3 regions of the Micromonospora jinlongensis genome follow, and region 1 is predicted to be linked to each of the others. Evidence: riboswitches for the same ligand, from Rfam matches in the RefSeq annotation. Region 1 holds a riboswitch; each other region holds the start of a gene.
The links. Region 1 has a riboswitch for cyclic di-AMP ahead of HNR22_RS11820 (coiled-coil domain-containing protein). Riboswitches for the same ligand answer to the same signal wherever they lie in the genome.
Positions count from the first base shown of each region.

Region 2: linked by a shared signal. The riboswitch ahead of HNR22_RS29050 (C39 family peptidase) and the one ahead of HNR22_RS11820 (coiled-coil domain-containing protein) in region 1 are both predicted to bind cyclic di-AMP.
Region 3: linked by a shared signal. The riboswitch ahead of HNR22_RS02025 (LysM peptidoglycan-binding domain-containing protein) and the one ahead of HNR22_RS11820 (coiled-coil domain-containing protein) in region 1 are both predicted to bind cyclic di-AMP.

Region 1 covers NZ_JACCHK010000001.1:2,761,140-2,764,407, forward strand. The annotation lists gene HNR22_RS11810 (HelD family protein) at 1-433, shown strand, start outside; gene HNR22_RS11815 (cation diffusion facilitator family transporter) at 541-1,458, shown strand; cyclic di-AMP (ydaO/yuaA leader) riboswitch at 1,572-1,703, shown strand; gene HNR22_RS11820 (coiled-coil domain-containing protein) at 1,709-2,773, shown strand; gene HNR22_RS11825 (hypothetical protein) at 2,939-3,268, shown strand, end outside.
Region 2 covers NZ_JACCHK010000001.1:6,445,082-6,448,349, forward strand. The annotation lists gene HNR22_RS29045 (hypothetical protein) at 1-727, shown strand, start outside; cyclic di-AMP (ydaO/yuaA leader) riboswitch at 1,012-1,153, shown strand; gene HNR22_RS29050 (C39 family peptidase) at 1,387-2,235, shown strand; gene HNR22_RS29055 (hypothetical protein) at 2,310-3,268, opposite strand, start outside.
Region 3 covers NZ_JACCHK010000001.1:585,765-589,032, forward strand. The annotation lists gene htpG (molecular chaperone HtpG) at 1-913, shown strand, start outside; cyclic di-AMP (ydaO/yuaA leader) riboswitch at 1,143-1,314, shown strand; gene HNR22_RS02025 (LysM peptidoglycan-binding domain-containing protein) at 1,315-1,974, shown strand; gene HNR22_RS02030 (hypothetical protein) at 2,101-2,469, opposite strand; gene dinB (DNA polymerase IV) at 2,593-3,268, opposite strand, start outside.

The DNA.
Region 1 (3,268 bases):
CACCAACTACCGCAACTCCTCGGAGATCTTCGCGGTGGCGGCTGCGGAGATCCGCCGGCTCTACCCTGACCTGCCGCTGCCGACCGCCGTCCGCTCCACCGGGGTCGACCCGGTCGAGCTGGTGGTGCCCCCGACCGGGTTGGAGACCGCGACGGTGGAGGCGGCCGCAGGCCTGCTGGCCGAGGTGGAGGGCACCGTCGGCGTGATCACGCCGGTCCCCCGCCGCGACGAGGTCGCCGGCTGGGTCGCCGCACTCGGCGCGCCGAGGCTCCAGGTGGTCACCAGCCTGGAGGCAAAGGGCATGGAGTACGACGGGGTCGTGCTGGTCGCCCCGAGCGAGATCCGGGCGGATCCGGGTGCCGGGGTGCGCACCCTGTACGTGGCACTCTCCCGGGCCACGCAGCGCCTCACCACCATCGACCCGACGGGCTGATCCGTGCTGGCGAGCCGCCGGCGAGAGTTGCCGCCCCTACACTTGCATACATAGCGATGTGAACATACATTTGACCGGGTCCCGGCTGGCGGCGGAGGGTGGTTCTCGTGGGCGCAGGTCATGACCACCACCACGGGTCCGTCGCCAATGCCGCACACCAGCACCGGGGCCGCCTCTGGGCGGCATTCGGGCTGCTCGCCACCCTGATGGTGGTCGAGGCGGTGGCCGCCCTGCACACCGGCTCGCTCGCCCTGCTCTCCGACGCCGGGCACATGTTCACCGACGTGCTCGGCATCGGGATGGCGCTCGCCGCGATCACCGCGACCCGGCGGGCCACCGGCGACCCGCAGCGCACCTTCGGGCTCTACCGACTCGAGGTGCTCGCCGCGCTGGCCAACGCCGTCCTGCTCTCCGGCGTCGCGATCTACGTGGTGATCGAGTCGATCCGCCGCTTCGGCGACCCGCACGAGGTCATCGCCGGCCCGATGCTCGCGGTGGCCGTGCTCGGCCTGCTCGCCAACATCGCCGCCTTCGCCCTGCTCCGCGCCGGAGCCAAGGAGAGCATCAACCTCCAGGGCGCCTACCTGGAGGTGCTCGGCGACCTGCTCGGCTCGGTCGGCGTGATCGGCGCCGCACTGCTCATCACCGTCACCGACTGGTGGTGGGCCGACCCGCTGGTCGCCGTCGCCATCGGCGTGTTCATCCTCCCGCGCACCTGGCGGCTGGCGCGCGCCGCCGTCCGCATCCTGGTGCAGGCCGCCCCGGAGCACCTCCAGGTGACCGCCGTGCACGACCGGCTGGCCGCGGTCCCCGGTGTGGTCGAGGTGCACGACCTGCACGTCTGGACGCTCACCTCCGGCATGGACGTGGCCTCCGCACACCTGACCATGGCGCCCGGGGCGGAGGTCGGCGCGGTGCTCACCGCCGCGCGTACGGCCCTGCACGACGACTTCCGGATCGAGCACGCGACGTTGCAGATCGAGCCGGGTGCCGCCTCCGGAGCGTGTGGCTCGATCGAGTGGTGACAGCAGTTCCTCGTGACGACGCACGCACCGTCCGTCACATTCGCTGCAGCCGCCCCACCGGCACCGGTAGGCTCGGTCCCGACCTCCACCAGGCGGCGCCCTCCCGGCGCCGGTGGTGGTCGTCGCCTAATCGCCCGCGAGGGCGAACCGGGGAACCACGTACCTGGGGTGCATCCGCGTCAGCGGTAGGGATCTTCCGTCCCGAACCCGTCAGCTAACCCGGTCGGCGGCTGACGGAAGGACATGCACAGTGGCACCAGCACGACCACCCGCCGCCCGACTGGCGGCCCTGATCGTCGCGATGTTCGCCCTCGGCGTCGCGCTCCCGGCCGGCACCGCCTCGGCCGCTCCCCCGACCGGCCTGCGGGCCGCCGCACCCGACTCCGACGAGGAGGGCGGCACCCCCGCGCTGCGAGCCCAACTCGAGGCGGCCAGCAAGGGCTACCTGGACGCGAAGCGCGCCCTGGACGCCTCGGTGCAGCGGCAGCAGCAGCTCACCACCCAGCTGAAGACCATCGAGGTCGAGCTCAACCAACGCAGCGGCAAGGTCGGCGAGATCGCCGGCGTCGCGTACCGCACCGGCCGGCTCAGCGCGGTGTCGGCGCTGCTCAACAGCGACAGCCCGGAAGGCTTCATGGACCGGGCCGCCGCACTGGACGCGGTGGCCGCCAACGAGGACCGGGTGCTGCGCGACCTGCTCAGCAGCAAGGACCAGGCCAACCGCACCCAGGTCGCCCTGAACGGTGAGATCAACGAGCAGCGCAAGCAGGTCGCGGTGATGGCCAAGCGCAAGGAGCAGGCCGAACGGGCCCTGACCGTGGCCACCACCCCCAAGCCGCAGGCCGCCGCCGACACCGGCTCCAACCGGGGCACCTCCGCCGCCAACGCGAAGGCCGCGCCGCGCAACTCCGACGGCTCCTGGCCGTCGGAGACGTGCAGCGTCAACGACCCCACGCCGGCCAACGGCTGCATCACCCCGCGCACCCTGCACGCCCTCAACCAGGCAAAGGCCGCCGGCTTCACCCGGTACGTCTCCTGCCACCGCCCCAGCGGCTCCGGCGAACACCCGAAGGGCCGGGCCTGCGACTTCGCGGCCCAGACGGGCGGCTTCGGCGGGAACGCCACCGGCGGCGACAAGACCTACGGCAACAACCTGGCGGCGTACTTCATCCGCAACGCCGACCGGCTCGCCGTGCTGTACGTGATCTGGTACCGACAGATCTGGCTGCCCAGCAGCGGGTGGAAGTCGTACAGCGGGGCGGGCGGCACCCCGTCCACCGACCACACCAACCACGTGCACCTGTCGGTCTACTGATCCGGCCGTTCCCCGAAGGGCGTGATGCCTGTGAGTCATCAAGATGACTCACAGGCATCACGTTCGTCCGGGCAGCGCTGTCCGACCGGGCTACGTCGCCGGGCGTACCCATGATGTCGTCGCTCGTCGGACGACCCGGCGGCGGTCGGCGGGCAGCATCGCGGTATGCCTCGGATCCCACCCACCGCCCGCAAGGGGCTGCTCACCCTGCACCTGGTCACCTCGCTGGGCTGGCTCGGCGCCGACCTGGTGCTGCTCACCCTCGGCATCGCCGTGCAGCGTGGCGCCGACCCGGCGGTGCTCTACCCGGTCGGCGCGCTGGTCGGCACCGTCCTGTTCGCGCCGCTGAGCGTCCTGGTCTGGCTCATCGGTGTCGCCAGCGCGCTGCTCACCCCCTGGGGCCTGCTGCGCTACCGGTGGGTGGTGGTCAAGCTCGTGCTCACCACGGTGATGGTCGGGCTGGTGCTGTTCCTGCTCACCCCGAATCTGCGGCAC
Region 2 (3,268 bases), 3.7 Mb from region 1:
GGCCGCCGCCATCTGGTCGACCCTGTTCCTGCTGACCCTGGGTCTGCTCGCCCTGCTGGTTGCCCGCCCGGAGCGGGACCGGCCCACTGGTGATCCGCTCCCAGCCGTGCCCACCGCTCGGGAGGTGGCCGCCGCAGAAGCCGTCGACCTGCACCGGTACGCCGAGGAGGTGGCCGTCGCCGCGGCCGGCGCGGCCAGGACCGCACAGCGGCGACGTGTTGCCTGGCTGACCGCTCAGGAGGAGATGGAGCGGGCCTGGGCCAAGTACGACGAGGCGGACACCGCCGCCCGTCGCTTCGCGGGTGCCGGGGCGCTACCCACCCCCTGCACCCCCCACACCCCCGCCGAGTACGCCGCCCGGGAGCGCTATCTGCACCGGGCGGCGATGGCGGCGTACTGGCGGGGCGACCTGACCATGGCGCAGCTCGGCGACGTGTTCGCCCACCGGCGCGGCTGGGATCCCCGGCGGCATCCGGTCGAGCAGGAGGTGCTGCTCAGCCGGGCGATCCGGGACGCGCGACTGGCCGACTACGACGCTGCCGCCACCCGGGAGCGGGCCGCGTGGCGCGACGCGGAGCTGGCCGCCGAGTCGGCGCGCGTCCTCACCGCTGAGGCGTACGCGGCGGCGGCCCGGCTGCGACCGGCCCCGCTGCCCGCTCGCCGGGCGGCGACCGGGGTGTTCCGACCCGCCGTCGTGGCACGGTGGCGCCCGGCCCGGGCGAGTTGAGCCCGATCCGTGACGTGAGCCGGGTCACGCCGATGCCGAATCGGTCGTCCGGCGCGATCGGCCCGATTGTTCCCGTGATTGTGGCCGCATTCTCGACGACCTGTCCGGTTGTCGCCCGTTGGCGTCGCCGTAACCGCTTGTCCCATCGAGTCACGTCATCGGCAATACGCGCAGAAATTGCCGCGTGAATTCGGGTTTACGCAGGTGAACCTGGCTTGGCAGGGTGTGGACGGCCCAGTAGTGTCGTCCCGTCCGGTGCGGTAACCGATCGCAAGAGGCGACGCCGCGCCGACCCGCTCAATCGTGCTTAACGAACCGGGGACCCATCAGTAAGTCCGGGGTGAATCCGCGAGCCACGGCCCGCGGTAGGGCGATCTTCCCGCCCGAATCCGTCAGCTAACCCGGTAGGCGGTGTCGGAAGGAGTTCCATCCTCGTGCAGCACCTTTCCACCCCTCGGTTGTTCCTTCGCCTCCACGGCGTAGCGGTGCCCCCGCTCATTCGTCCAGTGACGGTGAGCTGACCCCCCCGGGTCATCGCCTAACCGCCCGGCCGCGCCGGGCGTTCCCCTGAGCGGTTCACCATCCGCGGACCATCGTCCGCGCGCTGGCGCCTGCCCGGATGCCGGTCCGGCCCCGGTGTGCCGCTCTCCCCCCGATCCGTGGAGGACCCCGTGAAGCACACCCTGAAGCGTCAGCTCCGCCGCCTCACCACCGAGCGTCCGTACCAGATCGTTGCCGCCTCCGCCGCGGCCCTCGCCATCGCCACCACCACCGGCGCCCTGCTCACCACCGCCGACGACGCGCCGGCCGGCCAGCGCACCGCGACCACGGTCGCCGAGATGCGCAGCGACGTCGCCGCCTCCCGCGGCGAGGTGCGCGAGGCGTCCCCGTCGGCCAGCGCCGCGCCGACCACCGCAGCCCCGGCCACCACCGCCGCGTCACCCGCCGCCAAGGCCAGCAGCAACCCCGACCTGACCCGTAAGCCGGAGCGGCCGAAGCCGCCGGCGACCAAGGTGCTCGACTACGACTACGAGGCGCAGAACACGTACTACAACTGCGGCCCCGCAGCCACCCGTAACGCGCTCAGCGCCGCCGGAATCGACCGCACCCAGGGTGAGCTCGGCGCCGAGCTGGGCACCACCGAGATGGGCACCAACTCGGCCCTGGACACCACCCGGGTGCTCAACGCCGAGGTGAAGGGCTCCCCGTACCGGACCCGGATGTTCGCCGGCGCGCCCAGCCCGGCCCAGATGGACCAGCTGCAGGCCGACGTGGTCAAGGCCATCACCGATGGCCGTGGCGTGGTCGCCAACGTCGTCGGCGACGCCACCGACACCGCTGGCGGCTGGCACTCCTACGGTGGCGGTCACTACATCGCCGTCGTGGGTTACAAGGACAACGGCCGCACCGTACGGATCGCCGACTCGGCGAACCCGGCCGACGCGTCGTACTGGATCACCACGATCAACCTGGCCAACTGGATCGCGAGCCGGGGCTACTCCGCCTGACCCAGGCACGCTGGACCGCCGCGGGCGCCGTCCCCCACAAGGGGCCGGCGCCCGCGGCGTCTTCGTCCGTGCCGTCAGTACGCGATGAAGCCGTACAGCGCGAGGTGGTTCGACTTCGTCCCGCCGACGGTGTGGTCGATCGTGGACGGTTGAACACCGCCGTTCAGGAAGAGATAGTCGATCTTGCTGGAGCCGCTGGTGGCCTTCGAGCCGTAACCGGTCATGCCGTAGCCGCTCAACGTGCCGGCCCCGATGCCCGTACGGTTCGCGTCGATGCCCACGACGCGGATCGTGGACGCGTTCAGCAGGCTGGTCGCGTCCGCGCCGAGGTGGATGCCGGTGTTGGCGATGCCCCGGTCCCCGTCACCGGCGCAGGCGTTCTGCCGGTTCTCCTGGGGCAGGTGCATGGTCGCGGCGAACACACTCGTGCCGGTCGCCTTGATGGTGAACCGGGCCGCGATGGCGCTGGTCCGCTTCCACTTGTAGAAGTCGGTGCTGTCCGGGTCGCTGTTCGGCGGCTTGTACAGCGTGCATCCGGCGCCGTTGGCGTACGCCGTGCCCGGCCTGAGCCAGCCCGCGCTCCAGTATTTCGAGACGTCGCCGCTGGCCAGGCTCAGCGTCCGCTTGTTCCAGATGATGCCGTTGGTCTGCTTCTTCTTGAGGTCCCCGAGCAACTGGGAACTGCACTTGTGCGTGCTGCCCCACGGCTCCGGGTCGCTCCACGCCACGATCGCCCCGTAGCTGCCCGCCGGGTAGCCGAACTTCGCCGACAGTTGGTCGGCGTACGCCTCGGCCTGGCCGGTCCCGCGTACCTGTTGCACGATCAGGATGTCGGGCGCGACCACGCCGCTGGTGCCGGTACGACCGGCGTCGTCGACCAGGATCGAGGTCAGGTGGTCCGGTCCGGAGATGCGGGTGCAGCTCCCGTCGGAGTTGTTCACCACCAGGTTCTCGATGTTGTTGTTGTAGACACGCAGGACCCGGTCGGCCGCCGCGACCGCCTCGGTGCCCCGCGCGGGGCCGCTCGGGGGCG
Region 3 (3,268 bases), 2.2 Mb from region 1:
GCACGACCTGTCGCTGAACATCTCCCGCGAGATCCTCCAGCAGGACCGGCAGATCCAGACCGTCCGCCGTCGCCTGGTGAAGAAGATCCTCGCCACGGTCAAGGACCTCAAGGCCAACCACGCCGAGCGGTACCGCACCTTCTGGACCGAGTTCGGCGCGGTGGTCAAGGAAGGGCTGATCGACGACACGGACAACCGCGACACCCTGCTGGACCTCCTGTCGGTCGCCTCCACCCACGACCCCGCCGAGCCCACCGACCTGGCTGGCTACGTCTCACGGATGAAGGACGGCCAGAGCGACATCTGGTACGCCACCGGCGAGTCCCGGGCCGCCATCGAGAACTCGCCGCACCTGGAGGCGTTCCGGGCCAAGGGCCACGAGGTGCTGCTGCTCACCGACCAGGTCGACGAGGTGTGGGTCGAGCGGGTCGGCGCGTACGACGGTCGGCCGCTGCGGTCCATCGCCAAGGGCGAGATCGACCTGGACACCGACGAGGAGAAGCAGCAGGCCGAGGCCGAGCGCGAGCAGCAGCGTCAGGAGTTCGCCGCCCTGCTCGACTGGCTGGGCACCACCCTGACCGACAGTGTCCGGGAGGTGCGTCTGTCGTCGCGACTGACCACCTCGCCCGCCTGCGTCGTCGGCGATGCCCACGACCTCACCCCAACTCTGGAGAAGATGTACCGGGCGATGGGGCACGAGGTTCCCCCGACCAAGCGGATCCTGGAGATCAACCCCGGTCACCCGCTGGTGTCCGGGCTCCGCAAGGCCCACGAGCAGGGCAGCGACCAGATGGCCCTGACCGAGACCGCCGAGCTGCTCTACGGCCTGGCGGTGCTCGCCGAGGGCGGTGAGCTGACCGACCCGGCCCGCTTCACCCGGACGCTCGCCGACCGGCTGGCGCGCACCCTGTAGCTGGCGTACCCCTCCGGCCGGCGGGCCTCCCGCGCAGCGGACCCCGCCGGCCGGCCACCTCTGCGGGCACCTGATCGCAAACGGTCCATCGTGGTCACTGCACAGAGACGGCAGGCCCGCAACCGCTGAGCGAACCGTCCAGCGCGCCCCGGTGAAGAACTTCACAGGGGTTGGGCGATCGTCACCGACCGTGCCTAACGTCGGTCGGGTTCGCCACTGCGGACACCACGGCCGGCAACGCCAAATCCTGCCCCCGGTCGGCGGAACCCAGTCACCAGGGCAGGAGCGGGGGACCCAAACGTTCCTCGGTGCACGTCACCTCGGGGTGAAGCCGCCATCGTGCGGCCGGGCTCCTCGGCCCGAACCCGACAGCTCACCTCGCCGGCGTGGAGGAAGTTCACATGACGTCTGTCTACACGCCCCGTCACCGACGGGTCACCGCCCGCCGCCTCGCCGTCGGCACCCTGGCCGTCGGTGCGGTCACCGGTGCTGTCGCCCTCTTCGGCCCGGCCGCCCCCGCGCAGGCCGCGGTCAACTGGGACGCGATCGCCCAGTGCGAGTCCGGCGGCAACTGGAAGATCAACACCGGCAACGGTTACTACGGCGGCCTGCAGTTCTCCCAGGGCACCTGGGCCGGCTACGGCGGCAAGAAGTACGCCGCCCGCGCCGACCTGGCCAGCCGCGGCGAGCAGATCGCCATCGCCGAGAAGGTGCTCGACGGGCAGGGCATCGGCGCATGGCCGACCTGCGGCAAGAAGGGCGGCTCCGCCGCGAAGCCGTCGACGAAGTCCACGCAGAAGTCCACCGCCAAGTCCACGGCGAAGCCCACCGAGCAGCAGGAGCGGCCCTCGCGGCGGGAGCAGCCGGCGACCCGCAACCACGAGCGCACCGCGCCGACCTCGAGCGGCCAGACCTACCTGGTCAAGCCGGGCGACACCCTGTCGGAGATCGCTGACAGCCACCGGGTGACCGGCGGTTGGCAGGCGCTCTACGAGCACAACCGGCAGCTGATCGGGGCCGACCCGGGTCTGATCTTCCCGGGGCAGCGGCTCAGCCTCTGACGGTCTTCCCGCGTCAGCGGCTCAGCCTCTGACGGATCACGTACGAACGCTCGGCCGGGTCACCGGCCGAGCGTTCGTACGTGTGATGCCCATCAGCCCGAGCGCTCGTACCCCGGGGGGAAGCCGTCACGCCGCGGAGGCGGATGTCTTCGGCCCTCGCTGCGAGGTGACCGGACCGGCGTTCCAGCCCCAGCGGGGAGCCGGCGCGCTGCTCTCCCCGGACCAGCCCGTGCCGCGCTGCTCGCTGTCGTCGTCGATGGTCTCGTCGGCGGGGGCCGGTGTGCTGCGGGCCAGTCGTATCGACTGCTCCGCGCCGGCGCGGGCCGCGCACGGCCAGGACTGCCCGGCGCACTGAAGGTTGCGGCACTGACCCTCGTCGTCCGGCTCGTGGGCGCTCAGCACGTCGATCGCCAGTTGCCAGAGCAGCGGGTCGGTCACGTCGTGCGGCCGCTCGGCAGTGCGACTCGGCCGGTTGCTGGTGTCGTCGTCGGACATTGTGGGTCCCCCCTTGTCAGGCTGTACCCCACAAGGGTCACCCGCCAGCCGCCGGCTAAACCGCCGACCTGCTGTGATGTGTCTCCGGTCGCAGCGGTCGCCGGGACGCCGCACGCAGATCGGTCAATCCGGCAGCAGCGGCATCTCGACGCCCGGCTCCCGGCCGAGCAGGACCGCTCGGGTCAGCGCCGTTGAGCCGAACCGGTCGCGGACCGCGTCCACCGCAGCGTCCAACTCCGCGCCCGGATCGCGGTGAAACGGCAGCTCCGGTTGCACGGGGTTGTCGTCCAGGTTGCCCACCGAGACACCGATCAGGGTGACACCCCGACGATCGATCTCGGTCAACGCGGCTCGCAGCAACGTGCGCGCGGCGGCGAGCAGCGGCGTCGTGTCGGCGGTCGCCTTGCCGATGGTGTGCGAGCGGGTCGCCCGGGTGTAGTCGCCGAACCGCAGCCGCAACACCACAGTGCGACCGGACCGTCCCGCTGCCCGCATGCGGCGGCTGACCCGGTCGACCAGGCCGGCGAGGATGGCATCCAGCTCCGCCGGGGCGTGCGGGGTACGACTCAGCGCATGCTGCGCGCCCATCGAGCCGCGTCGGCGGCCGACCTGCACCGAGCGAGGATCGCGGTTGTGCGCCAGGGCGTGCAGGTGCCTGCCGGCGCCGGACCCGAGCAGCGACACCAGGGCGGCCTCACCGAGCCGGGCCACCTCACCGACCGTACGGATCCGGCGTTCCCGCAGCTTCGCTGAGGTGACCGGGCCGACGCCCCATAACCGCTCGACCGGCAGTGGGTGC